Regions from separate parts of the Bacillus sp. MC1252 genome, predicted to be linked through region 2. Evidence: a T-box and tRNA genes for the amino acid it is inferred to sense, from the RefSeq annotation. Region 2 holds a T-box; the other holds one or more tRNA genes.
The links. The T-box of region 2 lies ahead of proS (proline--tRNA ligase). A T-box ahead of a tRNA ligase gene usually reads a tRNA of that ligase, here a tRNA-Pro.
Positions count from the first base shown of each region.

Region 1: it encodes a tRNA-Pro, which carries the amino acid that the T-box ahead of proS (proline--tRNA ligase) is inferred to sense. The anticodon was not compared.

Region 1 covers NZ_CM166369.1:2,721,114-2,735,701, forward strand. Annotated here, with positions in the region: gene ACYH0L_RS13950 (cytochrome d ubiquinol oxidase subunit II) at 1-151, shown strand, start outside; gene ACYH0L_RS13955 (DUF1540 domain-containing protein) at 220-378, shown strand; gene ACYH0L_RS13960 (hypothetical protein) at 404-595, shown strand; gene menC (o-succinylbenzoate synthase) at 700-1,824, opposite strand; gene ACYH0L_RS13970 (o-succinylbenzoate--CoA ligase) at 1,825-3,273, opposite strand; gene menB (1,4-dihydroxy-2-naphthoyl-CoA synthase) at 3,344-4,162, opposite strand; gene menH (2-succinyl-6-hydroxy-2,4-cyclohexadiene-1-carboxylate synthase) at 4,177-5,004, opposite strand; gene menD (2-succinyl-5-enolpyruvyl-6-hydroxy-3-cyclohexene-1-carboxylic-acid synthase) at 4,989-6,731, opposite strand; gene ACYH0L_RS13990 (isochorismate synthase) at 6,724-8,142, opposite strand; gene ACYH0L_RS13995 (1,4-dihydroxy-2-naphthoate polyprenyltransferase) at 8,525-9,463, shown strand; gene ACYH0L_RS14000 (TraR/DksA C4-type zinc finger protein) at 9,580-10,314, shown strand; gene ACYH0L_RS14005 (TspO/MBR family protein) at 10,401-10,877, shown strand; tRNA gene ACYH0L_RS14010 (tRNA-Glu) at 10,954-11,025, opposite strand; tRNA gene ACYH0L_RS14015 (tRNA-Ser) at 11,033-11,123, opposite strand; tRNA gene ACYH0L_RS14020 (tRNA-Asn) at 11,128-11,202, opposite strand; tRNA gene ACYH0L_RS14025 (tRNA-Ile) at 11,209-11,285, opposite strand; tRNA gene ACYH0L_RS14030 (tRNA-Gly) at 11,302-11,375, opposite strand; tRNA gene ACYH0L_RS14035 (tRNA-His) at 11,387-11,462, opposite strand; tRNA gene ACYH0L_RS14040 (tRNA-Phe) at 11,490-11,562, opposite strand; tRNA gene ACYH0L_RS14045 (tRNA-Asp) at 11,581-11,657, opposite strand; tRNA gene ACYH0L_RS14050 (tRNA-Met) at 11,681-11,757, opposite strand; tRNA gene ACYH0L_RS14055 (tRNA-Ser) at 11,780-11,872, opposite strand; tRNA gene ACYH0L_RS14060 (tRNA-Ile) at 11,880-11,956, opposite strand; tRNA gene ACYH0L_RS14065 (tRNA-Met) at 11,961-12,034, opposite strand; tRNA gene ACYH0L_RS14070 (tRNA-Ala) at 12,060-12,132, opposite strand; tRNA gene ACYH0L_RS14075 (tRNA-Pro) at 12,141-12,217, opposite strand; tRNA gene ACYH0L_RS14080 (tRNA-Arg) at 12,225-12,301, opposite strand; tRNA gene ACYH0L_RS14085 (tRNA-Leu) at 12,313-12,398, opposite strand; tRNA gene ACYH0L_RS14090 (tRNA-Gly) at 12,411-12,482, opposite strand; tRNA gene ACYH0L_RS14095 (tRNA-Leu) at 12,513-12,595, opposite strand; tRNA gene ACYH0L_RS14100 (tRNA-Lys) at 12,603-12,678, opposite strand; tRNA gene ACYH0L_RS14105 (tRNA-Thr) at 12,716-12,791, opposite strand; tRNA gene ACYH0L_RS14110 (tRNA-Val) at 12,825-12,900, opposite strand; rRNA gene rrf (5S ribosomal RNA) at 13,453-13,568, opposite strand; rRNA gene ACYH0L_RS14120 (23S ribosomal RNA) at 13,630-14,588, opposite strand, start outside.
Region 2 covers NZ_CM166369.1:226,236-240,823, reverse strand. Annotated here, with positions in the region: gene ACYH0L_RS01385 (beta-glucoside-specific PTS transporter subunit IIABC) at 1-1,229, opposite strand, end outside; gene licT (BglG family transcription antiterminator LicT) at 1,465-2,301, opposite strand; gene ACYH0L_RS01375 (hypothetical protein) at 2,486-2,686, shown strand; gene ACYH0L_RS01370 (APC family permease) at 2,722-4,341, opposite strand; gene trhO (oxygen-dependent tRNA uridine(34) hydroxylase TrhO) at 4,682-5,650, opposite strand; gene ACYH0L_RS01360 (iron-containing alcohol dehydrogenase family protein) at 5,850-6,932, shown strand; gene ACYH0L_RS01355 (aldo/keto reductase) at 6,986-7,813, opposite strand; gene ACYH0L_RS01350 (DUF5301 domain-containing protein) at 7,896-8,318, opposite strand; gene ACYH0L_RS01345 (2-thiouracil desulfurase family protein) at 8,347-8,808, opposite strand; gene ACYH0L_RS01340 (hypothetical protein) at 8,805-9,050, opposite strand; gene ACYH0L_RS01335 (MarR family transcriptional regulator) at 9,161-9,619, opposite strand; gene ACYH0L_RS01330 (MaoC/PaaZ C-terminal domain-containing protein) at 9,904-10,278, shown strand; gene ACYH0L_RS01325 (MFS transporter) at 10,512-11,684, opposite strand; purine riboswitch at 11,761-11,860, opposite strand; T-box leader at 12,020-12,215, shown strand; gene proS (proline--tRNA ligase) at 12,260-13,693, shown strand; gene ACYH0L_RS01315 (hypothetical protein) at 13,838-14,014, shown strand; gene ACYH0L_RS01310 (sulfite exporter TauE/SafE family protein) at 14,066-14,588, opposite strand, start outside.

The DNA of each region.
Region 1 (14,588 bases), 1.2 Mb from region 2:
TATTACAATCATGTCTGGATTTACAGACCCTGTCACATTTAGGGCATTATTTATAACGTATATTGTAGGTTTCATCATCTTATTTCCTGGGTTCTATCTCTTCTGGAAATTGTTTATGAAGGATAAGCGCTATATTCGCCAGGAAGATTAACATGAATGGACGACGTTCATTTCGGTTACATTATAAACGAAAGACATACTCAAAAGGAGGTCATCTGTATGAGTCAAAAAATCCTTTGTGAAGTAAATAACTGTTCCTATTGGAATGATGGAAATCGCTGTGGAGCAGATGCAATCTATGTCGTCAGCCACACAGGAAATACGGCTGCGAAAAGTGAAGAAACTGATTGTAAAACGTTTAAACCACAAGATCTTTAAGTCTCATTAAAGGAGGCGCTTCACTTTGAAACACGATCGGCTGCTTCAAACGTTTTTTGACGAAATTCATGACGCGGACGAAGCCGCATTTTATCAGGCAGCTCACTCCTTTTTAAACCTTTGGGATTATGAATATGGTCATGTAACAAACATGCCTAATGAGATGCATCAGTATATTGGACAGCTTGCTTACGACAGCGAGCTGGCAGAAGAGTAAGAAAGAGCGGATCACCGCTCTTTCTTTTTTTCAGACAGGAAGGAAAAACTTTCCCCCACTATACATATTTTCTATTGGATGTGCAAAAGGTGATGATCTCGTTTTCATTTTACAAAATCATGTTTTGTGAACACGTCAATTTTATCTGAGAAAGAACGGAGCGCTTGATAATCAACTTCCACACCCATTCCTGGTGAACGAGGAACCTCAATAAACCCGTTTTCAACTTTGATTTCAGGAAAAATGATATCCTGCTCCCAGTATTTTGACGAAGCTGAAATATCACCTGGGATTGTAAATTGCGGAAGCGAAGCAAGTGCCACGTTCTGCGCACGGGAAATGCCTGTTTCAATCATCCCCCCGCACCATAACGGAATTTGATGCTCCTTACAAAACGCATGAATTTTAAGTGCTTCTGTCAGCCCACCAACTCGTGAAGGCTTCACATTAATAATCTGACAGCTGCCTAGTTCTACAGCTTTTCGGGCATCGTCTAAAGAACAAATGCTTTCATCCAAACAAATAGGTGTTTTTAAATGCTTTTGCAAATGACGATGATCCACAATATCATCTGCAGCTAAAGGCTGTTCAATCATTAATAATCGAATGTCATCAAGCTGCTTCAGTTTACTAATATCCTTTAATTCATAGGCAGAGTTCGCATCCGCCATTAACGGAAGATCAGGGAAAGACTCTCTTATCTTTTGAAGGAGTCCAATATCTTGTCCCGGCTTAATCTTCACCTTCACACGCTGGTAGCCTTGGTCAACATATTGCTGAATTTGCTGAAGCATTTCATCAATGGGTCCTAAACCCGCCACAACACCAGATGGAATTCTCTCTTTCTTGCCGCCTAATACGTCGCGTAAGGACTTATTCTCACGCTTCGCATAAATATCCCAAACAGCCGCTTCAATTCCCGCTTTGGCCATTCTATTGCCTTTAAAGTGGTACAAGCTGTCTGGAATTTCTGAAGGGTGTGTAAAAGAACGCGTCAGCACGTTTGGAATAAAGAAAGCCCTTAGCATGTGATAACAGGTTTCGATTGTTTCTTCTGTATACCACGGGGAAGAGAAGGCAGACACCTCTCCCCACCCAGTCAATCCTGTTTGATCTTTTACCTCGACAATAATAAACTCACGCTCTGAGATTGTTCCTAAACTTGTTGTAAATGGCTGCTTGAGCTTCATCGTGACATGATATAAAATCACTCGTTCAATTTGAATCATCTAAAAAACCCCTTTGATCTTGAGTCTGTGCCTCTGCAATTTATTCGACGCATTTCTTGGCAGCTCGTCCACAAAGTGAAAAGCAGCTGGCCATTTATACTTGGCTAAATGCGACTGACATAAAGCATAGAGCTCATTCTCAGGTATCTTATGGTCTGTCACAAGAAAGGCAGCAGGTACCTCTCCCCATTTATCATCATATATACCCGTCACTCCGGCTTCTTTTACATACGGATGTGTTAAGAGAACCGCTTCAATTTCCGCAGGATAAATATTCTCTCCACCAGAAATAATTAAATCTGAACGTCGGTCGAGCACAAATAAAAACCCTTCCTCATCCACATAGCCAATATCCCCTGTTTTCAGCCAGTCTTGATCAAAAGCAGCAGCGGTTTCTTCTTCACGGTGAAGGTAACCTTTCATTACATTTGCACCTTTGACCATAATTTCACCATGCTCAAAAGGTCGACAAGTGCGTTCTCCACTTTGAATCTTCAGTTCACATCCAAATAGAGGTTTTCCCGCAGATCCAAGCTTTTCTACACTAAATTCAGGCGCAAGTGTCACAATTTGTGAGCAGGTTTCCGTCATACCGTACGATTGAAACACAGGAAAGCCCTTCTCTTTGCTCTCTTGAAGCATTGCATACGGCGCAGGTCCTCCGCCTAATAAAAGACAGCGTAAAGAAGACGGACATTCTTCTAGCCTGCTTAATAAACGGGATAACATCGTTTGAACAACTGATATCATTGTCACACGATGCTGTTCAATTGAATCCTTTATTTCATCAACGTCAAATTTTTGATGAAGCACGACGGTCATGCCATATATAACAGATTTAAATAGAGCTGATAAGCCGCTTATATGAAAAAGGGGCAGCGCAATGAGCCAGCGGTCGTTCTCTCTGATGCCTACATTCAATGCAGAGGAAACAGCACTATGAAAATGATTGCCAAACGTTTGCTCCACCCCTTTTGGACGCCCTGTCGTTCCAGATGTATACATGATGGTCGCTGTTTCATTCAAATCAAAGTCTTTCTCGATTTTCTTTTCATGATCTTGATCAGCTTCAGGTAAAGTTTCCATTGTATAAACAGGTAAATCACCATCATGATCCTTCGCATAAACAGGTTCTGTTAATAAAACCTTGGCTTTTGAATCTACAAGCTGATAGAGTCTTTCAGTTTTTGTTAACTTATTGTTCAATAGCACGATTTTTAATCCTAATAAAAAACAAGCATGAACAAGCATCACCATTTGAGGATGATTGTTCATCAAAAGCGCAACCGTCTCCCCTTTTTTCAGTGATGTACGTGCAAGTCTATTTGCAAGCTCATCTACTTCAAAGGCTAATTCGCGAAATGTCCACTTTTTATCTTGATAAATGAGCGCGACTCGGTCTGGCGTTAAATAGGCACGGTGCAGCAGCCAATTGGGTTGCTTCATCATGACACCTCCTTTTCGTAAAAGAAAACAGCTTAGTCTGATGCACTAAGCTGTTTTCATTCATATCATTGAATCAAGGGAAACGCGGGAACTGACCGAAGTCCGGCTTGCGTTTTTCCTTAAAGGAATCGCGTCCTTCTTTTGCTTCATCTGTTGTGTAATAAAGAAGTGTCGCATCCCCTGCAAATTGCTGAATCCCAGCTAATCCATCCGTATCTGCATTAAATGCAGCCTTCAAAAATCGTAAAGCAGTCGGGCTCTTTTCTAGCATTTCCCCACACCACTTCACTGTTTCTTCTTCAAGCTGCTCTAATGGTACAACTGTGTTGACAAGTCCCATATCAAGCGCTTCTTGTGCATTGTATTGACGGCATAAGTACCAGATTTCTCTCGCTTTCTTATGACCAACAATACGTGCAAGATAGCCTGAGCCATAACCAGCATCAAAGCTGCCTACTTTTGGTCCTGTTTGTCCAAAAATGGCATTGTCTGCTGCAATTGTCAGATCACAAACGATATGAAGAACATGTCCCCCGCCAATCGCATAACCTGCAACCATCGCAATGACTGGTTTTGGAATGACACGAATTAAACGCTGTAAGTCTAATACGTTTAGACGCGGAATTTGATCGTCTCCTACATAGCCGCCATGGCCGCGTACTTTTTGGTCTCCACCAGAACAGAATGCTTTACCTCCAGCACCTGCAAGTACGATCACACCAACATCAGAATTATCACGAGCGCGTGAAAATGCATCAATTAATTCACTGACGGTCTTTGGTGTAAACGCGTTATGTACATGTGGACGGTTAATGGTGATCTTTGCAATCCCATGATACGTTTCATATAAAATTTCGTCATACTGACGCTCAGTTTGCCATTCAATAGCCATCAATATTTCCTCCTTTAATCTTGCGCTAAAATAAACTCACTTACTATTTTACCAAAAAAATGTGGCTGTTCCACATGAACTGTATGCCCTACATGCTCTGCCAATGTTAATTGACTGCCTTCAAGCTCCTGCTGCATACGTTTGGCGATATGACAGAACTTTTCATCAAGCGTTCCGCATATGAACAAAACAGGCAGTTTGATATGCTTTAGTGCCTGCCACATAGACGGCTGTGAACCTGTTCCTATGCCTTCTAGGCTGCGAGCTAGCCCAAGGGGATTGGATTTTAGCCTTCCCTCTCTCAGTTGAGCCAGCCTGCCCGCTGATAAGGATTTCTGCGAAGCAAACAGCGGAATGTTCTCCCAAAAATCCACAAACTGAGTTAAGCCTTCATGTCTAATCTTTTGAGCCAGCTGATGATCCTGCTTTAGCCTTGTCATCCGCTCCTTGAAAGAGTGAATTCCTGGAGAAGTACTCTCAAGAATCAGTTTGTTTACACGTTCTGGATAACGGGAGGCAAATGATAAAGCAATACGCCCTCCCATAGAATATCCGAGAATATTCACTTTGTGAAGCTTTAATTGATTTAAAATCTCTGCAAGATCCGCCAGCTGCTGCGACATCGCATATCTTCTCACGCTTTCTGGCGAGTCCGTGCGGCCATGACCAAGCAAGCTGACCTGAATCAATCTTGTATTCTCCATATAGGCATTCAAGAACTGCCAAGAGGCTGCACTCCCTGTGAAACCGTGTAAGCATAACGTGGCATTCTCAGCCGATGGGTTTTGATCCACCACCTCATACGCCACACCATCACGCATTCGTATTATGAGAGAAGGCATTCTTTTTTCACTTCTCCTAAAATCTCATCCATCATCTGGCGGTGCTTGGCTACACGGGAATGCCGGTCTGTTTCAATTTCGATTAAATGAAGGCCAGGCTCATGTATATGCGTCATGTACACATCGTGTAATTCTTGCTTCGTTGTTGGCTTCGAATAGGTTCCCCCATACAGCTTCGATGCATACTCAAAATTCAGCCCAGTCGGCGTACCGAAGAGTTTCTCATAATACGGTTCATCAGATGCCTGCGGAAGGAAAGAAAAGATTCCTCCACCATCATTGTTTAACAAAACAACCGTCAGTGGAATTTCCATCAGCTTAGCGGCAAGAAGCCCATTCATATCATGGTAAAAAGACAAGTCTCCAATGACCAGGGTGATCGGTTGTTTCAAAGCCGCATACGTTCCAAGTGCTGTGGACACAACGCCATCAATGCCGTTTGCCCCGCGATTCGCCAGCATATGAAAAGATTTCGACTGGGTTTCAAAAAATGTATCCACATCACGAATCGGCATACTATTTCCGATAAAAAGCACACTCTCCTTTGGCAAGAGGTGTTGAAGCTGACGATACACATTTCCCTCGAATGTCAGGTCCTCATCAGAATATTGGGCTGCATGCGTTCTAAAAGAAGAATTGACACGTTGCCAGCAGTTTAAGTAATTTGTATCCTCTCGTTGATCCGCTCTATTTAAGACTTCACCTACAAAAGTAACCACATGACTTTCAATCACGTATGATGCACTTAATCCAGGATCACGAAAACCTCCGCCAGCATCTACCACAATCTGCTTCACTTCTGCATGCTTTTCCAACCACTTGAATAAAGTCTTAGACACAGGCATCGGTCCAAAACGAATCACCATATCAGGCAATAGATGCTGCTGTAATGCTTCATCTTTCAATAAAGAGTCATACGCATCGATAATCAACCCTTCATTTTCATGCCCATTTCGTAAATGAGAAAGCGGGTCAGCTAAAATGGGAAAATGAAAGGCTTTCGAAAGACGTAACACTGCCTCTTGCTCTTCCTTCGTATGAAGTTCACCAGCAACAATCAGCCCTCTTGTGGATTGGTTCAGAATTGACACTAATTCAGACATGACATGATCGTTTGGGAAAGCCTGACCTGCTGCTAATACTTTTTTCGTTTCTTTTGCTTCTCTATGAAAAGGATCAATGGACAGATCAGGTACCAATGGTTCTCTCAGTGGCACATTGACCTGAACAGGTCCTTTAGGCTCCTGCTTTGAGATGTGACTTGCTCTAGCGGCAGCAGTCTGTACATACCGCAGCATCGTTTGACTTTCTTCAGGCAATGCTAAGTCTGTGAACCATTTAACAAACTTACCGAATAAGAATTGCTGATCAATCGCTTGAGGAGCCCCAACTTCCCTCAATTCGTGCGGCCGATCAGCAGTTAAAACAATGAGTGGTACCCGGGAATAATGAGCCTCTACAATGGCTGGGTAAAAGTTAGCAGCTGCCGTACCTGATGTACAAATGAGCAGCACTGGTTTTTGACTCGCTTTCGCAAGACCCAGCGCATAAAAAGCAGCAGACCGTTCGTCCACTAACACATGGACATGGATGTCTTGATGGGCAAGAGCCAGCATCGCAAGCGGGGTTGAACGGGAACCAGGACAGACAACCGCCTCCTTCACACCACCTTGTACAAATTCATCCATCAATCTGCCAATATATGTTGTCATGATGTGATTATTCAATCGGACGACCTCCAAGAGCAGACAGCATTGGTCTTAATTTCACTTGCGTTTCCTCGTACTCCTGCTTTGCAAGGGAATCCTCGACAATTCCGCAGCCAGCGAACAAACGAACATGTTCTTCCTCAATAAGACCTGACCGAATCGCTACAGCAAATTCTCCGTTGTCCTGAGAATCGATCCAGCCAACCGGTGCGGCATACCAACCACGTTTCAGCGGTTCAATTTCACGGATCACCTCAACCGCCTTTTCCTTCGGATATCCTCCTAATGCTGGCGTTGGATGGAGCTGCTCTATTAATGAAAAGAGGGAACAGCTGCTTTTGATTTCTCCTACAATCGGTGTAAATAAATGCTGAATGTTTTTTGTTTTATAAAGACTTGGTTGATGAGGTTTATGCACGTGGTGGCAGTTTGCCTCAAATGCTTGCTCAATCATATTGACGACAATTCGATGTTCAATCAAATTCTTCTCATCGTGAAGCAGTTCCTCACCTAATGCTTGATCTTCGATTTCATCTTTCCCGCGTACAATGGAACCTGCTAAGCATGATGAAAAGACTTCATCACCGCTTTTTTTGACTAAACGTTCCGGTGTGGCCCCAACAAACGCTTGTCTTCCCTGTTCTATAGCAAATACATAACTCGTCGTTTGGTGCTTTAATAATTCTGCTAATAGTGGAGCAAGTTCAATTTGATTTTTATAGTGAAGCAAGACTTCTCTTGCTAAAACAACCTTTTCATATTCGTTCGCACGAATGTGCTCTGTCGCTTCATGGATCGCCTTCATCCATTCCTTCACATCCAGCTCTTCCATATGAACTAGCTCAGCTTGTCCATCAGTTCGTACCGGCAATGTCTCGAAACGAGAAGCTTTCTGTTCTAACTCTTGAATGAGCTGATGAACATTCCCGTCCACCTGCTTCCATTCATTGATCGTAAGAAACGTGCCTTCTGTTGAGACAGTCAGCATCATAGATGGCACAAAAAGATGAGCCTCGCCAAATGCTTCCCAGTGACGCGCCTTCTCTTCATACGGATCAAATGAAAATCCTCCAAATAAAAGCGGACCAACAGCCGCATGCTTTAACTCCTTCTCATCATGAAAATGGAACATGTGTTGTTTTAGCTGTTCCCATTCATGATGAACTGTCTCGAATCGTTCCGTGCCTTGCTCAGATGATTTAATGACGGCCGCTCTGCCAAGTCCAGAAAATATCATTTGGCTTTCTGGATCAGACCAAAAAAACCGCTCGCCTAAAAAATCCGCTTCGCCGCTTTGGAAAAAGGCAAGAGGATCCAGATCGTCAACTCTTCTGGAGTAGCTTATCAAAACAGCATGGTTGACGTTATTCGCTTCTTCTAATGTCGCAAGCGCTTCCTGCCGGAAAGTACTTTGCACTGTTGTCACCATGATACATTCCTCCAAAATCCATGAAATAACATAAAAAAATAAAACCATCATGTGAAAAATACATGAACATTCGAGTATGTCGAATGACCTGTTTTTCTATTATAAACCTTAACAGATGAACTTAGTAAAGAAAACAGCTTTTAAAACCTCGAATCCTTATTATATCACGCTTTCAAGATTTTTTCGCTCCCGCTTATCGAAACGAGAGCATCTAAAGAAAAATGGCAAGATTTGTCCCAAGATTAAGCTTTCTCTCTATATGGCAACGATTAGCAAACATCTTTTTCAGGTTTCATCGCATCAATATATTGACACCTTTTTGAACTTTGCTAAACTGGAATTTGGACGTGTACGTATTTTTTTATTTAAAGGAGTATATTTTATGCAGCATCAATCGATAACAGATCAGCTTTCACCGATTAAGCCTGATAAGAACTGGCGGATTTGGTGGAATTTATTACGACCGCATACATTAACAGCCGCATTTATTCCCGTTACTTTAGGAACTGTTCTAGCACTTCCGAGTGGTCAAATACATGTTGGCCTATTTTTAGCTATGCTATTTGCATCTATGTTTATCCAAATTGCAACGAACATGTTTAATGAGTATTTTGACTATGTTCGCGGGTTGGACAATGAGAAATCTGTCGGCATCGGCGGCGCCATTGTTAGAAATGGTGTGAAGCCAAAAACAGTTCTCAGCCTCGCTTATGCATTATTCGCACTCTCTCTATTCCTTGGGATTTATATTTGCATGATGTCTAGCTGGTGGATTGCACTTATAGGACTTATTTGTATGGCAGCAGGCTATTTCTATACCGGTGGACCTGTACCAATTGCTTATACACCATTTGGAGAACTTGTGTCAGGTGCTTTTATGGGATTAGGAATCATCCTTATTAGTTTCTATATCCAAACAGGAACACTGACGTCAACAGCTGTTCTCGTGTCATTGCCGATTTCTATTTTAGTTGGAGCCATCTTACTGTCGAACAATATCCGGGATTTAGACGGCGATAAGGAAAATGGACGTAAAACACTTGCTATCCTTGCTGGACGAAAAGCTGCAGTGAACATTCTACTTTCCATGTTTTTGGTATCATACGTACTCATTTTTGTTTATATCCTCACAGATATCATTGGCCTTTGGAGCCTTCTTGTTTTACTCAGTGTGCCGAAAGCATATACAGCCATTAAAGAGTTTAAGCAAAAAGAAAAGCCAATTGAATTAATGAATGCCATGAAGTCTACAGCTCAAACCAATACATTTTTCGGTTTCCTGTTAACGATCGCATTGATATTACAATATTATATTGCGTAGCATACAACGCCTGCAGCCGCAGGCGTTTTTTATGAGGAATTGCTTCAAATTGGAACAAGTCTTACATGCAAAATTGCTCATACTAACAATATGTTTGATATGAAAGGATGATCGCATTGTTGTCTAAAGACGAATTACATCATTTGAAGCAGAGACTTCTCGATGAAAAACAAGAAATTGAAGCCAATAGCCATGACGATGAACAAAAAGTATCATTTCCTTATGATGCAGTCGGAGAACTGTCTGCCTATGACAACCATCCTGGAGACCAAGGAACAGAACTGTTCGAGCGCGGAAAAGATATTGCCTTAAACAGTTTGGCACATGAACATTTGTCAGACATCAATGAAGCACTCCAAGCAATCGCAGACGGCTCTTATGGTGTGTGCAAGGTATGTAAAGCCCCTATTCCTAAAGAACGCTTAGAGGCCTTGCCTACCGCCGTCACATGCACAGAGCATTCAAAAGAGCAGACCGTTTCACAAAATCGTCCCATTGAAGAGGATTTGTTAAATCCACCATCAGGACAATTTGAAAATGAAGAAAGTGCTGCCTACGATGGAGAAGATGCATATCAAGACGTAGAACGCTACGGCAACTCTGATACCCCGTCCGATATGGAATTTCCTCCCGAGACATACGATGATGTGTATACACAATCAGAAGATGAAGATTATGTTGAAGACTATGAAGGATTCGCAGCTGCTGATCTCGAAGGAAAAGCAAGCAAGGTGTATCCGAATAAAGCACACGAAGCCTATGAAGATGCATTAGATGAAGAAGGCGTCATGACGGTGTTTGGTGACTTGAAGCCGTACGAAGAAGAACCTTATACAGAAAAAAATCAATAGGCCCCTCATATTGGGGGCTTTATGTTTATATCATGTAATAATTGGGAAATCACTTTAAGAGTGAATTTGATTGGAGGAGATTCTTGATGGCTAGAAAAAGTATCATTTGGGCGATTATCGTCTTCTTTATTACATACGCACTATTCTCTATTGCAGGGTTCTTGTTCCCTATTGACAGAGAATGGTATGATGCATTAAACAAACCGGAATGGACACCTAGTGGGGGTGTGATTGGAGCTGTGTGGGCTGTCTTATTTGCTCTCATCTCGTTGTCCGCAGCGATTATTTATGGGAAGTATGGATTTCAAAAAATCACTTTACCGTTTTGGATTCTTTTTCTTTTAAATTATGTCTTCAATCAAGCCTTTAGCTTTTTTCAATTTACACAAAAAGATTTGTTTGCCGCTACCATTGACTGCCTGCTTGTTGCACTGACAGCACTCGCACTTGTCATCGTCTCACGTAAGCTCAGTAAAGTCGTTTCTATTTTACTAATCCCTTATGTCTTATGGGGATTCTTTGCGACATACTTGTCTTATACGATCTATTCCATGAATATGTAAAAAAAGACCGCGATGATGGCGGTCTTTCGTTTTGATGAAAATAAAAAAGAGATCTTTCATAGATCTCTTTTAAAAATGACCCGTACGGGATTCGAACCCGTGTTACCGCCGTGAAAGGGCGGTGTCTTAACCGCTTGACCAACGGGCCAGATAAATGGCGGAGAAGGAGGGATTTGAACCCTCGCGCCGCTTGCGCGACCTACACCCTTAGCAGGGGCGCCTCTTCAGCCACTTGAGTACTTCTCCATTTTGGCTCCGCAGGTAGGACTCGAACCTACGACCGATCGGTTAACAGCCGATAGCTCTACCACTGAGCTACTGCGGAAGATCATGGTGGGCCTGAGTGGACTCGAACCACCGACCTCACGCTTATCAGGCGTGCGCTCTAACCAGCTGAGCTACAGGCCCATGAACGATATACAAATGGAGCGGGTGATGGGAATCGAACCCACGACATCAGCTTGGAAGGCTGAGGTTTTACCACTAAACTACACCCGCAAAAATATGTATGGGGCGATTGATGGGAATCGAACCCACGAGTGCCAGAGCCACAATCTGGTGCGTTAACCACTTCGCCACAACCGCCATACTGTCAATATTTATTTGTAAAAGTGGCTCGGGACGGAATCGAACCGCCGACACACGGATTTTCAGTCCGTTGCTCTACCAACTGAGCTACCGAGCCATGTATTTCATTTAAAAATGGCGGTCCGGACGGGACTCGAACCCGCGACCTCCTGCGTGACAGGCAGGCATTCTAACCAACTGAACTACCGGACCAATATAGAGATAAGAAAAAAATTTGGTTGCGGGGGCAGGATTTGAACCTGCGACCTTCGGGTTATGAGCCCGACGAGCTACCGAACTGCTCCACCCCGCGATGATATGGTTTTTAAAAAATATGGCGGAGGAAGAGGGATTCGAACCCCCGCGGGCTTTGACACCCCTGTCGGTTTTCAAGACCGATCCCTTCAGCCGGACTTGGGTATTCCTCCGTATAGATGGTGGACCTTGTAGGACTCGAACCTACGACCGGACGGTTATGAGCCGTCTGCTCTAACCAACTGAGCTAAAGGTCCTTTATAGCGGCGGAGGGGATCGAACCCCCGACCTCACGGGTATGAACCGTACGCTCTAGCCAGCTGAGCTACACCGCCATGATAAAAATAATCCTTTAAGAAGTGGAGCCTAGCGGGATCGAACCGCTGACCTCCTGCGTGCAAGGCAGGCGCTCTCCCAGCTGAGCTAAGGCCCCATAAAAGATGGTCGGGAAGACAGGATTCGAACCTGCGACCCCTTGGTCCCAAACCAAGTGCTCTACCAAGCTGAGCTACTTCCCGATCTTAATGGCGCGCCCGAGAGGAGTCGAACCCCTAACCTTTTGATCCGTAGTCAAACGCTCTATCCAATTGAGCTACGGGCGCTTATTGTATAATGCCGAGGGCCGGACTTGAACCGGCACGGTAGTCACCTACCGCAGGATTTTAAGTCCTGTGTGTCTGCCAATTCCACCACCCCGGCGTGGATGGTATAAGCGGAAGACGGGATTCGAACCCGCGACCCCCACCTTGGCAAGGTGGTGTTCTACCACTGAACTACTTCCGCATTACAGGATTTCTTTATTTTGTTTGGCTATGCGGGTGAAGGGACTTGAACCCCCACGTCATAAAGACACTAGATCCTAAGTCTAGCGCGTCTGCCAATTCCGCCACACCCGCATGAAAATGGTGAGCCATGAAGGACTCGAACCTTCGACCCTCTGATTAAAAGTCAGATGCTCTACCAACTGAGCTAATGGCTCGCTTTAAAAGCGACTTGTCTATCTTACCATATGAAAGTGGTGCCGGCAAGAGGACTTGAACCCCCAACCTACTGATTACAAGTCAGTTGCTCTACCAGTTGAGCTACACCGGCTTTATCTATCCTAACATTATGTAAGAATAAATATGGTGGAGGATGACGGGCTCGAACCGCCGACCCTCTGCTTGTAAGGCAGATGCTCTCCCAGCTGAGCTAATCCTCCACTATGTAGGAATCTCTCGATCCGACAAAGATTATTATATACAGGTTTTACTCATTTGTAAAGGCTATATTAAAAAAATTTTATTTCATTTTTCGTTACGCATTTCTTTTCATAAATAATAGTCATTTCCCCTGTCAAAACTGCTGCAATTCAATGTTTATCAGCTAAACCTCTCCACTCTTTATTCTCTTTAAAAACATTCAATTCCTTCTGAAATATCAGCTCCCCATCATTTTTATACTTTAATGATATAGATATTCCTTATAGTTCATTGATAGGCGTAATATATTAATGAAATAGCAATAGGCTTATACATTTCCATTTAAATGAATTTGTATGCAGTGTCTTAGACAACCTACTACTCTGTCTCTCTATTGTTTTTTCCATAGACAAGGTTTCAACACGCTCAATGTGCTTTCTTCTTGTTTTCAAAGCGTTTCGCTTGTAAATGAGGTGACGCTGCCATCGTTCATTAAACAAATGAAATCAGATAGACTTCCTTTCAAGTACCACAAAAAAGATCAGTTCCGTCTGGAACTGATCCTTAGAAAAGCTTGGCGGCGTCCTACTCTCACAGGGGGAACCCCCCAACTACCATCGGCGCTGAAGAGCTTAACTTCCGTGTTCGGTATGGGAACGGGTGTGACCTCTTCGCTATCGCCACCAAACCTGATGGAGAGAATGTTCTCTCAAAACTAGATAACAACGTTCAAACTTCACATTAGAATATAGGTTAAGTCCTCGATCTATTAGTATCTGTCAGCTCCACGTGTCACCACGCTTCCACCTCAGACCTATCAACCTGATCATCTTTCAGGGATCTTACTTCCTTGCGGAATGGGAAATCTCATCTTGAGGGGGGCTTCATGCTTAGATGCTTTCAGCACTTATCCCGTCCGCACATAGCTACCCAGCGATGCCCTTGGCAGAACAACTGGTACACCAGCGGTGCGTCCATCCCGGTCCTCTCGTACTAAGGACAGCTCCTCTCAAATTTCCTGCGCCCGCGACGGATAGGGACCGAACTGTCTCACGACGTTCTGAACCCAGCTCGCGTACCGCTTTAATGGGCGAACAGCCCAACCCTTGGGACCGACTACAGCCCCAGGATGCGATGAGCCGACATCGAGGTGCCAAACCTCCCCGTCGATGTGGACTCTTGGGGGAGATAAGCCTGTTATCCCCGGGGTAGCTTTTATCCGTTGAGCGATGGCCCTTCCATGCGGAACCACCGGATCACTAAGCCCGACTTTCGTCCCTGCTCGACTTGTAGGTCTCGCAGTCAAGCTCCCTTGTGCCTTTACACTCTGCGAATGATTTCCAACCATTCTGAGGGAACCTTTGGGCGCCTCCGTTACATTTTAGGAGGCGACCGCCCCAGTCAAACTGCCCACCTGACACTGTCTCCCTGCCCGATAAGGGCAGCGGGTTAGAAGGTCAATACAGCCAGGGTAGTATCCCACCGATGCCTCCACCGAAGCTAGCGCTCCGGTTTCCAAGGCTCCTACCTATCCTGTACAAGCTGTACCAACATTCAATATCAGGCTGCAGTAAAGCTCCACGGGGTCTTTCCGTCCTGTCGCGGGTAACCTGCATCTTCACAGGTACTATAATTTCACCGAGTCTCTCGTTGAGACAGTGCCCAGATCGTTGCGCCTTTCGTGCGGGTCGGAACTTACCCGACAAGG
Region 2 (14,588 bases):
CTTGGAAGCCCTGACGCAATGGCAATACTTTGTGAATAACCGATAATCGCACCGCCGACCCCGGCAGAGATTACAGCTGCAATAAATGGTTTTTTCAAACGAAGCGTAACCCCGTATACAGCAGGCTCTGTAATCCCAAACACAGCAGAAACCGCTGTCGATCCAGCCAATGATTTCAGTTTTTTATTCTTTGTTTTCAGCATAACACCGATTGAGGCACCGGCTTGAGAGAACACAGCTGGCGCAGTGGCCGGCTTGATATGATCCTTACCATGGACCGCAATATTATTTAAAATGACTGGCACAAGCCCCCAATGGATGCCGAAGATCACAAGAACCTGCCATGCCATCGCAATTAAAGCACCGGCAAGTGTAGGACTAAAGGAGAATACTTTTAGCAATACGGCTGCAATGCCGTTTCCTGCATACACACCAAATGGTCCAAACACAATGAGTGTCAGCGGAACAACCGTGACGAGTAAAATCAGTGGTGTGATAAAGTTTTTGACGCTCTCATGAATCACTTTGTTAAAGAAACGTTCGATATATCCCATGACAAACACTGCCAAAATAATCGGGATGACCGTTGATGTATATGACATTAAGACAACTGGAATACCGAAGAAGGTAACATCTCCGCCGCCTTTTGTCAGCTCTTGAATGGTTGGGTAGATCAGTGCACCTGCAATCGTCACAGCGACAAACGGATTCGCCTTAAACTTCCTAGCAGAAGTGAATGCGAGCAGTAATGGCAGGAAGTAGAACAAACTGTCTGACGCAGCAAATAAAATTTGATACGACGTATCTTCAGGAGATAACCATTTCGCATTGATACAAATGCCCAACAGACCTTTTAAAATACCGGCACCCGCCATCACGCCGAGAAGTGGTGTGAAAATGCCTGAAACAATGTCAACGAATTTTCCAAAAAGGCTTGTACTCTCTTCACTCGATCTGGCAGATGAAGAAGCTGAATCCTCTAATAGATTCGTAAACTCCCCAATCTCTCGATAGACCTCTGGTACGGTATTGCCAATGACCACTTGGAATTGGCCGCCGCTTTCCATGACCGTCACGACACCATTTAATTTTTCAATGGCTGCTTTATCTGCTTTTGACCTGTCATTTAATGTAAAACGAAGTCTTGTGGCGCAATGGACCAATGAATGAACGTTTTTCTCTGTGCCGATGTGTTTGATAATGTCTTCTGCTAATTGACGATGACTCATACAAAAACCCCCTTTTTTTCAAAAAAATACGTTTTTAGGCAAAATAAAAACCTAAACGGGCACCAAAAATAGTCGCAACTTGCCATTGCGCTTTTTCAGTGAACGTTTAGGTTTTGCCTGCCGAACAGTCACAATCCTCTAAGACGATCATTGTGAAACCGTATTCTTTTATGTTTATGAGCAAATAGTACCACTCACCTTTTCTCATGTCAACGCTTTCTTTGAAAATCTATCTTTATTTCTCTCGTTTGATGAGCCGATTCAAATGAATTGCCAGGTACAGCATTTCCTCTGATGTAAGATCTCGATGATACGTTTGATAGACATATTCTGCGATTTTCTTTGCACATTCGTATGCCTTTGGATATTTCACTTTGATCAGCTGGTATAAATCCTGATCTTCGCTGGCAAGTAATGTTTCGTTGATCAGACGCTGAACGAAAAAGCGCAAATGCGTGAGAAAACGGTAAAAGTTGAGTGAGTCCTCATCAAACTCCATGTTGAGATGATATTTCACAATGGTGAGAATAGCATTGACTTCTTTTGTGATATTGACCGTCGTATTCATATCCTCATTCAGCTCTGCATTAATGATATGCATGGCAATAAAGCCCGCTTCATCATCAGGCAGTTCAATATGAAGACGCTCTTCAATCATCTCAAGACAATCTTTCGCCACGAGAAATTCATCTTTGTATAAGCGTTTAATCTCCCAAATGAGCGAATTCTCAATCAGGTGATTTTTCTTTAATCGTTCGATGGCGTAATGAATATGGTCTGCGAGCGATACATGCAGACTTTCGTTTAATCTTCGGTTCAGCTTTGTATGTGCATATTGAATCATTTCCTCGGTCACCTTGACCACATCATACGGGACCTCTTGCAGCAGCATTTTCATCCGCTCGTGAACGGAATGATCTTCTAGGCGGAAGACTTTATCAATTAACGCTTCGTCCACCGGGTCCCCGGGACGTCTTTGAAAAGCAATGCCTCTGCCCATGACGACAATTTCTTTTCCGTGTTCATCTATCACACTAATGACATTATTGTTTAGAACCTTTTGAATCTGTATCTCCAAACACCTCCGTCTATGACCCACAACTTCACTCAAAATATCTCTCATCTTAACACAACTGTCAAATCACTTGGTGTTTTTATCTGACTTTTGAAATAGATTTCATCAATATTTCTACTTTTTCATTACTGGTCTGATCCTCCATCAGCCTGCATACAATACCCCGAGGAGGTGTCCATCTATGAAGAATTTTTTCTGGTCAGCATCTTTTTTATTCATGCTCATCTTCACCCTCGTTTTTCTAGGAATAGTGTTTTGGCTTAGTGGACAAGGCTTGAATCAGCTATGGAGATATGTGCTCATCTCACTGGTCACAGCAGCTGTTTTGCGCGGCGTCACTACTTGGCTGAAGCGGCATGTGATGCATAGCTCATCAAAATAAAAAAGGCTGCCCGCAATGTTCAGGCAGCCTTTCCTTTATTCTTTTGATGATGCAGCTTCTTTCTGAGAAGTACGCAGTTCATCATTGATTTTCTTCGCACCTTCTAAAAACTCAGTCTCAAATCCGCTTTTGAGTGCCCACATATAAAATAGCAAGGCAACGACCGCTATGAGTGCCATATCCCAGCCATAATGGATCACATTGTAGCCGCCAAATTTGTCACTGCCGAGACAGGAAATGGTCATCATCACAAGTAAATACACAACCATCCAAGCACCTGCTTTAAAGTTTCGCCCAAATCCCTTCCACTTCGCTTTTGCTTGATAGTAAAAATAGATGGGAAGACCGATGAGAATAATGAACAGCACTTGACCTGTTAACGGCCATCTCGCCCAATACAGCGTCAATGATGCAAAGACAAAGCCTAGAGGAGCAATGATGCTGAGCCCTTTAATTCGCAATGGACGATATAAATCCGCCCCTGTCTTTCTCAGCGTCATGACAGTAACTGGTCCTGTCAGATAAGAAATAAGTGTCGCGACAGAAATGATTTCAGCAAGTACACCCCAGCCTCTAAATAAAAACAGAAAGATAAACGATACAGCTAAGTTAAAAAACATCGCTTGGCGAGGCACGCCGTAAATAGGGTGCAGACGGCCAAGCACACTTGGCATGTATTTGTTTTTTTCCATTCCATAAATCATACGAGACGTCGTCGCGGTATACGTAATGCCTGTTCCAGAAGGTGACACAAACGCATCCGCATATAAAACCAGGACAAGCCAGTTAATCCCAAGCGCAATGGCAAGATCAGCAAATGGCGAGTTGAAATTTAAATGCCCCCACCCATTCACAATCATGGATGGATCGACCGCTCCAATAAAGGCGATTTGCAAAAGCACATAGATGACAGTTGCAATCAAAATCGATCCTACAATCGCAATTGGAATCGAGCGGCCTGGATTTTTTGCCTCACCGGCCATATTAATCGGGCTTTGGAAGCCATTGAAGGCAAACACAATCCCTGATGTCGCAACAGCTGTCAGCACACTAGCCCAGCCGTTTGGGGCAATACTTGTTCCAGAAGTAAAATTCTCACTATGAAAACCTACGAATAAGAGCGCACCAATTGTTAATCCTGGAATGATAATTTTAAACACTGTAATAAAGGTATTGGCTTTTGAAAATAACCCAACTGTCCAATAATTGAGCAGAAAGTAAATCACAAGAAGTACACTAGCGACCATGAGCCCTTCTGTTGTCAAAACTCCTTTTGTGACCAAGTGGCTTGTCCACTTTGCCCACTCCCAAGGCCATGAGCTCATGTACTGGACGGAAGCAACCGCCTCAACAGGAATAACAGAAACAATGGCGATCCAGTTCGCCCATGCTGCGATAAACCCGATAAAAGAGCCGTGCGAATATTGCGTATATTTAACCATCCCGCCTGCCTCGGGAAACATCGATCCGAGTTCACTATAAGACAAAGCGATAAATAAAATCACAATCATCCCAATCAACCAGGACAAAACAGCAGCAGGGCCGGCGATTTGAGCGGCACGCCAAGCACCAAAGAGCCATCCTGAACCAATGATTGAGCCAAGACCTACCATCATTAAAGCGAAAGTTCCCATCCTACGATGCAAATGATTCATGTTCATAACACCTTTCGATTAAAATAAAGAGCATGTGTCGAGCAAGCGTCTTTCTTCATAGCAGCTCACTTTTCATTCAACTTGTAAATATTTTCTAAATGGAACCTTTACCCTTGTTCATTTTTTCGCCTGCTACATTATCTCTCAATTCTTCATTTTCTGAAATAGGAGAACATGCTTATTTCAAAAGAGAACGCTTTTTCAACTGTCAATCTATTAGACTGATTAACTACTTTTACCCTTATTTTGAAAAAAGCAAAACAAAAAAGAAAGAAGAAATGACTTCTTCTTTCTTATGAACACGATGATGCAAAGAAAAAAGGATAAAAGGGAAACCCTCCTATCCTTGTGAAATCGTTTGTTCTTTTTCAATCACAGCTAGTCTTTCTTGAACTTCTTCTTCAGACAGATTGTGCTGTTTGACATAAAGGTTGCGTTCGCTTGTACGACATTCATGACTGCAGCTGCGCATATATTTGTGCTCATTTTCTTCTGTCGCAATGATTTTGCGATTGCATGCAGGGTTCGCACAGTTCACATAACGTTCGCAAGGCTCACCAGAGAAGAAATCTTTTCCGACAACCACGTGCTCTGTTTGATTGACTGGCACTGTTAAACGGTTATCGAACACATAACATTGACCGTCCCATAGCTTCCCTTGGACTTCCGGGTCTTTTCCGTAAGTGACAATCCCGCCGTCAAGCTGAGATACATCTTCAAAGCCTTCACGCTTTAACCAGCCTGAGAATTTCTCACAGCGGACGCCGCCTGTGCAATAAGTCAGGATTTTTTTCCCTTCAAGAATCTCTTTGTTGTCACGAATCCACTCAGGTAATTCACGGAATGTTTCAATGTCAGGACGCACCGCACCTCTGAAGTGACCAACATCAAATTCATAATCATTACGCGCATCAATGACCACTGTATCAGGTGATTTCATTTGCTCGTAAAATTCGACCGGGCTGAGATGTTTACCCGTTAGTTCTAACGGATTCACGTCATCTTCAAGGCTTAGATTCACCAATTCATTACGATGGCGGACGTGCATTTTCTTAAATGCATGGCCTTCTGCTTCGTCAATTTTAATCGGCATAGACGCAAAGCGTGGATCTTCTTTTAACGCTTGCATGTACTTCTCCGTTTGCTCAATGGTTCCTGAAACCGTTCCGTTTAAGCCTTCTGATGAAACAAGGATACGGCCTAACAAACCAAGCTCCTTACAGAAAGCTAAATGCTCTGCTGTAAACGTCTCTGGGTCCTCAATGGGGACATATTGATAGTAAAGTAATACACGATATTGTTTTTCCATATATATAAACACCTCTTAAATTTAATGAAAATATACCATTGTTTATCATACAGGAAATACATACCTAAAGGCAATGTCAGTGGCTTAATTCCATAAAACGGAAGGGCTTATTCCCTCATATTGTCGGATAATTTGACAGAACTTTCTGTATAATGAGATGATTTATGGACTATATGATTTTGAAAAGGAGCAGAGATCAATGATCCATCCAGAAGATATCGTCAGAAGCGGTCCCAACCAATTTATTTCTCAAAAGGGGATTTATCATCAACTAGAGACACTTGCTTCTTCCTTTCAATCACCCGCTGTAGTGACTGGATATCAGTCATATCATGCTTTTTCACAGTACTCAAAGCTCCCGTCCCATTGGCCGGTTGTCCAGCACAAAGGATACAGTTCACCGAATGCGATTACACGAATTGCAGAAGAACTCAAAGGAGCAGATGTGGTCATCGGGATCGGGGGCGGCACTATTTTAGACACCGCCAAATCGGTTGCAGATGCTCTTCAAATTGAAGTCATCATGGTTCCAACGATTCCAGGTACATGTGCTGCGTCTACACCGCTCAGCGTCATTTATGATGACAAAGGGAATTTCGTGAGAGTCGATTATCATAAGCGGTCCAGCTATCTTACCTTAATTGATCATACCTTTTTGCTTTCATCTCCACTTTCCTATCTCCAAAGCGGAATTGGTGATACGCTCGCGAAATGGTATGAAGCGGAAGCCATTATTCGTAATGCAAAAGATTCCTTGCCGCTCATGGTACATGCTGCATTAAAACAAGCTGTATATGTTCGAGATATTCTTCTTTCTCATAGTGAAGAAGCCGTCAACAGCTTAAAAACAGGTCAGCTTTCGCAAGCATTTGCGGATGTCACGGATACGATTATTACATTAGCCGGTACGGTCGGCGGGTATGGGGGACGCTATGGAAGAATGGCAGGAGCCCATGCCATCCATAATGGATTGACATTTATTGAAGAAACGCATCATGTGTTACATGGACAAAAAGTAGCCTATGGCATTCTCGTTCAGCTTGCCGCAGAAAACCGAATGTCCGAAGTAGATGAATTACTAGAGCTCTATCAAACACTTGGATTACCTAGAAATATGCATGAGCTTGGCATCAGGACTGATCTGAACGAAGCTGCTATTACGGTGGCGAGCCATGCTGCACGCGCAGATGAAACCTTTTGTTTGATTGGTGACTATTCGAAAGAGCAAATTGTCGACGCCATTCATATCATTGAGACATATCAGTCCAAAAAAACCGTCTGAACATGCTGGCAAACAATAAAGCACAGGCGTCGCAGCCTGTGCTTTTCTCCATGTTAAAAATCAAAGTTATCTGGGTCTGGACCCGTCCGCTCGTCTTCATTTAACTGATCGATGACACCCATCTCATGTGCGGACAGCTCAAAATTAAATACTTGTGTGTTTTCAATAATTCGACTCTTCGTCACAGACTTCGGAATGGTCACAATGCCATGCTGCAAGTCCCAGCGAAGAATCACTTGGGCCACTGATTTGTCATGTTTTTTCGCGATATCCTGAAGAACGGGATGGTTAAGAAGCTTCCCGCTGCCTAATGGCGACCACGCTTCTACGTGAATGCCTTTCTCCTTGCAGTAGTCTCGTAAAGGCTCCTGTGTCAGCTTTGGATGCAGCTCAATTTGATTGACCATTGGCACGACTTCTGCCTCTTCTAATAAATCCTCTAGATGGTGCTGATGGAAATTACACACCCCGATTGCTCGAACGCGTCCATCCCTATACAGCTTCTCTAGCGCTTTCCATGTCTCTTTATATTTGCCTTCAACCGGCCAATGAATTAAATAAAGGTCTAATACATCCAGACCCAGCTTGTTCATACTCGTTTCAAAGGCTTCGAGTGTTGACTCATAGCCTTGATCACGATTCCAGACTTTTGTCGTAATGAACAGATCATCGCGAGAGATGCCTGATTGCTGAATGGCTTTGCCTACCCCTTCTTCATTTTGATAGGCCGCTGCTGTATCAATGCTTCGGTAGCCCGCTTCAAGAGCGTCTGTGACTGCATTGACAGCCTCATCCCCATCTTTTACTTGCCATACACCAAAGCCCAGCTTTGGCATGTTTACTCCGTTTGCTAATGTGACTGTATCTATTAATCCACTCATCAAACAAACCTCCGCTTCATTTTTACTTACCAAGCACTATACCCGAATTTTTTATTTATCATGCATGAAATGCTGATTGATGTTATTTCATATATTGCCCCATATCGGCTTGATTGGCATCAACGATTCGATATTCGCTCGTTTGATCTTTCGTTTTAGAAAAATCATATATCTCTAAAAATGATTGGTCGTAAAAAGTCAGACCATATGTTTCCTTCTCATTCTCATACACTCTGATCCAATAGGGCTCTTTTGAGGTTTTTTTAGCTTCATTCGTTTTCTTTAATTTGATACCTGAAAATTCCTTCAGCAGCTTTTGAATATCCTCTTTCTTTTCCACCACAACACGTTCTTTATCATGCTCAATTTGAATCGAAGTCACCTTGTTTTTATCAATTGAGACCACATCATCAAAAGAGTATGTTTTCGCATTGATCATAAAATAAATGCCAATGCCAATGCCAATTAAAATAACGACTACTAAACCAATGATCCACTTTTTCAACCTGACTCCCCCTTCTATCCCGTCACACCTATAAAAACAACGAGGTCCAATCATCCTCCTCAGAGAACACCTGAATCCCATGCTGTTTCAGCAAGGCGGACGTCACACCATCTCCAGCCTTCGTCTTACCGTTAAAATCGCCCCGATAAATCATCCGGCTGCCGCAAGAAGGGCTGTACTCTTTTAACACAACCGCTGTCGCTTCAAGAGACTGAACCTGTTCAAGCGTGGCTTTTGCACCTTTTACATACATCTCTGTCACATCAGTTCCATGCACATCGACAACAGAGGCAATGCCCTGTAATACATCATATCCATCGCCACCAATGATTTCTGCTGGAGGCCTTGGCGTGGAGAAGCCGCCTAGCAGCTCGGGGCAAACCGTGACTGCCTTTCCCTCCTGAACAAGCTCCTCGATTCGCTGATCTAATCGATGGCTGCTATTATAACGGACCTTCAAACCAGCAAGACAAGCGCTGACGACTATCACGTATGTTCCTCATTTCTATGGATTGAGCGTTTTTTGCTGACCGAAAAATAGATACTTAACGGCAAACAGAATATCGTGTACCCCAAAAAAGGCAGAGCACAATACAAAGCAGCAGCCCAAATCGACCCTTCCACTCCTGTAATGCCAAAAAAATAAACAAATAATAGCAAGCTGACAAACAATCCAACGAACGGCATGATGAACATGGACTTTTTAAAATTTTCTATCATTTCTTTCTCCAAAAAGGCTCCCTCCTTTTGATCATGATTACGAATAACGTCAATATATGTTAATTTTACCATAAAAAAACCGAAATCATCTAGTATGTAGGATGGTTTCGGTCTTTTTTTATCTATATCTTTTCCTTCCAAGCCTTTAAGAAGCGTTCGATCACTTGTAATTCGTCTTCATTAAACTGATGGAGGAATTCTAAATAGGATGTGACTGCTTTTTCATGGAGTTCATCATGCAGCGCCGCCAATTGCGCCCCTTTTTCTGTCAATGAATAATAGACCGATTTCTTATCACCTTGCCGGTGGCAATAGTCCACCATGCCTTTTTCAATTAGTTTTTTCACCGCCTTTGTAATGGCTGGCTTTGATAGTTTCAGTTGTTGAGATAGAAATGTATTATTTGATTCGTTTGGATTGGCTTGAATCATCGATAAAATGTGAAGCTGTGTGAGTGTCCAATCTTGCTTGAGTGTATCAGTCGTGGTAATCAGTGGATCTGTTGGATCATTCCGTCTCTTTTCCCTATGCATAATCAGATCTTGAATCGCTTTTAATACAATCTGCTCTTTTGTTTCCATCTGAACCTCCACTCTTAACTGGTTAATAAAATGGTACTAATAATCAAGAGAGGAGTCAAAAGAAATGTGTATGTCAGAAAAAGAACAGGCCATCGGACCTGATAAATGTATGAACTTTTCTACTAGATTACACGATATGAAACTGCATGTTTTCCTTTTAGCAAAGGAGTTGAAGAGATACCTTCTCTTTTGCTCGCAAATTAATGATGCAGACCTATCGTTTAAAAATGAATGTACATTCATTTATTCCTTTGATACATTTAAAAAAAGGAGTTGAAGGAAAGATGATTCAACCGGGCGATCAATTTCAAACAAGCAGAACCTATACACACGAAGACGTGATTCAATTCGGCGAAATGACAGGCGATCTCGGCAAACACCATACCGAGCTGGATGACCGGGGGAGGCGAGTGGTTCACGGCTTTCTCACAGCAAGTCTGGCTACTAAGCTTGGCGGTCAGTTTCATTTTATTGGTCAAGACATGACATGTACCTTCATCCGCCCCGTTTATACAGGTGATACCATTACCTGTCAGATGACCGTCACAAAGGTGGAACCCCTTGAACAATATGACCGTGTCCACCTTTTTTCTCGCTATATCAACCAGCATGGAGAAAAAGTGGTTACTGGTAAAAGTGAAGGTGTGATTTTGAAATAGAATAAACATCAAAAAGCTGCCTAATCATAGACAGCTACAGCGTGTAGACAAACCCTCGCATTCTTTGTCAGGTCTGCGCGCCGGTGCTCACGAATGTCAAATTCACTCCGCGCCGGTGCTCGTCCTTCCTAGACTTCAAAGGTTTTCAATCACGCTGAAAAGAAGACAAAGGGCTAAAATAAAGATCATTTTAGCCCTTTGTCAACAATCTGAAGCTGCCTAATCATAGGCAGCTATTCAGCATGATTCTGACGATCCATATAAAGTGGCGGTCTCTTCAACGAAATCACCGCACAGCTAAAGGCAATCAGCACAAACACTGCACCGAATTTAGCCAAATCAACGGATGAACCGGTCATCGTAAATATGACACCGCCCACTGCTGATCCGATCGAGATGCCAATTTGCAAAGCCGATGTATTTAAACTTTGCTGAATATCAGACGTCACCGGGTCTGTTTGAATCAAATAGCTTTGCAAAGCAGGCGTCAGTGCCCAGCTAAGCGCTCCCCATAGGACAACCATCACCATAAAGAGCACAAACACACCCGCTGTATAAGGAATGATAAACATCACAGCCGCAAACGCTATTGTCACAAGCAAGATGGCTTTCCCTGAACCCAGTTTGTCACTAAGCCAGCCGCCAAAACCATTTCCGCCAATAGACGCAAGCCCGAAGACCAAATAACAAATACTAATCCAAAACGGGGTCATATGCAGAACTTCCATTAGAAATGGGGTGAAATAAGAATAAAGCATATAATGGCCCGCAAGCATAAACAAGCTAATCAAGTGTGCACTAAAAATTTTCGGATGCCCTAATGAACGAATCTGCTCTCTAAGAGGAGTGACTTTTTCAACTGGCATTTTTTCCAATAGAAAATAGATCAGCACCATGGATATGGCAGATAGAATACTGATTCCTAAAAACATCACTCTCCAGCCAAAGCTCTCTGTAATAAAAATACCAATCGGTACACCGAGAACAAGTGAGGAACTAATGCCAATAAAAATCAGACCTAACGCTTTAGCCCGATGCGATGGTTCCACCAATTTGGCGGTAATCGTCAGTGATAACACCACCACAAGCGCTGTACTCATCGCAATGAACACCCTTGACATCATAACAAGGGCAAAGGTTGAACTAAAATAAGTGAACACATTTCCTAGTGTGAACACCAATAACGCAATTAAATAAAGACGCTTTCGTTCGATTTTGGCTGTGACGGTCAGCAGCACCGGTGCTGATATCGCATACACAATCGCAAATACCGTGATAAGCTGCCCAGCTGTCGCAAGAGAAACATCCAGATCCTCTGCAAGACTTGGCAAAATGCCTCCGACCACAAGCTCAACTAATCCAACCGCAAAAGTAGAAACGGCTAATAAATACACTCTCCAGTTCATGTCTAACATCCCTTCTCTATATCATGGCTTTCACTTTTGATACAGGGTGTAGACAAACAAAAAACCCTGATTACAAAAAAGGAAAGCACGCTTTTGTAATCAGGATTTATCGGATCCTGGTAGAAACCCTCAAACCATATTATTGAGGTTATACAAGTCTATTTTTTTCTTCAAATATATTAGCATAGCCTCACATAACTAGCAAGCTGCAAAAATAGAAAATTCCTGCCAATTGGAGCTCAAAGCAAAAGACCCACAAAGGCAATAAACGAACCCGCAGATCAACTTGATTTCTCCTGCATTTACAGGTAAACTGATGAAAAATCAACGAAATATGATCAACGTAGATCTGGAATAGTAGCTTGAATCGATCTTTAACAGAGAGGGAACGGTGCTGAGAAGTTCCTACTGACATCTTCAAGTGAACCTGCCGATTTAGTTCTGTTTCATACAGCGGTTCATACCGTTATCATGATCGAGTGTAAAGCTGTGCTTTAAATTAGGGTGGTACCACCAGGAATGGTCCCTAACTTAAAGCACAGCTTTTTTTGTTTTTTAAAAGGAGGAAAAATGCGATGTCAAAGAAACAATTTGTTGAGAAAATTACAAGCATGGAAGACGACTTTGCCCAGTGGTATACAGATGTTGTCACAAAGGCGCGGCTCGTCGATTATTCAAGCGTCAGAGGCAGTATGATCATTCAGCCATACGGCTTTAAAATTTGGGAAAACATTCGCGATGAACTTGACCGCCAAATCAAAGAAACCGGTCATGAGAATGTCTATATGCCGCTCTTTATCCCAGAAAGCCTGCTGCAGCAGGAAAAAGATCATATCGAAGGCTTCGCTCCTGAAGTGGCGTGGGTCACTCATGGCGGTGAATCAGCATTACAAGAAAGACTCTGCGTCAGACCAACTTCTGAAGTGCTGTTCGCTGAGCATTACAAAAACATCATTCACTCCTACCGCGATTTACCAAAGCTGTATAACCAATGGGCCAATGTCGTCCGCTGGGAAAAGACAACACGCCCATTCCTAAGAACCCTTGAATTCCTATGGCAGGAAGGGCATACATGCCATGAGACGGAGCAAGAAGCAATTGAAGAAACAGAAAGAATGCTCCACATCTACGCTTCTCTTTGCGAAGAGCTTCTTGCTATTCCTGTCATTAAAGGGAGAAAAACAGAGAAGGAAAAATTCGCTGGAGCCCGTTTCACCTATACGGTCGAAAGCCTGATGCATGATGGAAAAGCACTGCAAACCGCCACTTCTCACTTCTTCGGCAACGGATTTGCAAAGGCATTTGGCATTGAATTCTTAAACCGTGAAGGAAAACTAGAGCATGTCCAGCAAACCTCTTGGGGCTTCACGACAAGAATCATCGGCGCCATGATTATGGTGCATGGTGATGATAGAGGACTCGTCCTGCCGCCAAATATTGCGCCAACCCAAGTACGTATTGTGCCAATCGCTTCCCATAAAGAAGGTGTACTGGATCATGCCTATGAATTGAAAGATCGACTCGCCCGCATCGCACGTGCTGACATCGATGCAAGCGATAAACAGCCAGGCTGGAAATTCAACGAATGTGAAATGCAGGGTATTCCTTTACGTGTAGAAGTTGGACCAAAGGACATCGAAAAGGGACAAGTGATGCTCGCAAGACGAGACACAGGTGAAAAGCAAGCCGTCACGTTAGATGCACTTGAACAAACCATCATATCCACCCTTGAAGACATTCAGCGGACCATGTACGAAAAGGCGAAAGAACGATTACATGAAAAAACATCACACGCCCACACAATCGAAGACATCGAGCAAATCCTTTTGGAAGAAAACAGATTGATCAAAGCGATGTGGTGCGGTGACGAAGCCTGTGAAAACGACATCAAAGAAAGAACAGGGGCGACCTCACGCTGTATCCCATTTGAACAGGAATCCGTTTCTGACACATGCGTCTGCTGCGGAAAGCCTGCATCTGATATGGTGTTCTGGGCGAAAGCCTACTAATAATATGGACGAAAGAGAAGCATCCTTCACGATGCTTCTTTTTTTGTTAAAAAGAGCCAAACACCCATTGACCTCAACTACTCGATCCCCTATAATTCATATTAATATAATAGGTTTTTAAGACTTTAACTGGAGTGGTGATCTATGAAGCGCTGGCCCTCATTCTTTGCCGAACGCTGCCCTAAATGTAAAACAGCATTAGAAGTCTCAAAGTCCAATGCCCTGCAAGGCAAAGTCGTGAAAACATGCCCCAACCTTCATTATCAAAAAGAGTACCACCCAGCACTTGAAACGTTTATCGAGCACGATGACGTCAAATAAAAAAGACCAACACGTTAGAAGCAGAATCTGCTTTCCCTGTTGGTCTTTTCTTCAAAATATATCCAGCCAAATTTTGATCGCTGTCGCGGTAATCATCACGGCAAGTAGCCATTGTAAGAAGACGGCATTGATTTTCTGACCGACCTTGGCACCAATCGGAGCGGCAATCAAACTTGCCGCCATTAACACAACAGCAGGAAGGAGCATGACTTGACCCGTCAATATCTTTCCAGTAGATGCGCCTATGGCAGAAAGAAACGTAATCGCAAGTGATGACGCAATGGTCATCCGTACAGGAATTTTTAAAATAGACAGCATCACAGGCACCAAAATAAATGCCCCGCCAGCGCCTAGCACACCTGAAACACTGCCGATCACAAAAGCAATACCAGCAGCCAGCCCTTTATGAAAAATCACTTCTCCCTCTACGTCTGCACGCTGTCCTTTTTTCGGGATCAGCATAAGGATAACGGCTACAATGGCGAGCAGTCCATAGACGAGATTCATCCCTTTCTCCGGCATGAAATGTGATACATAACTGCCTAATAAGCTGCCAGCCAATATACTGCTCCCC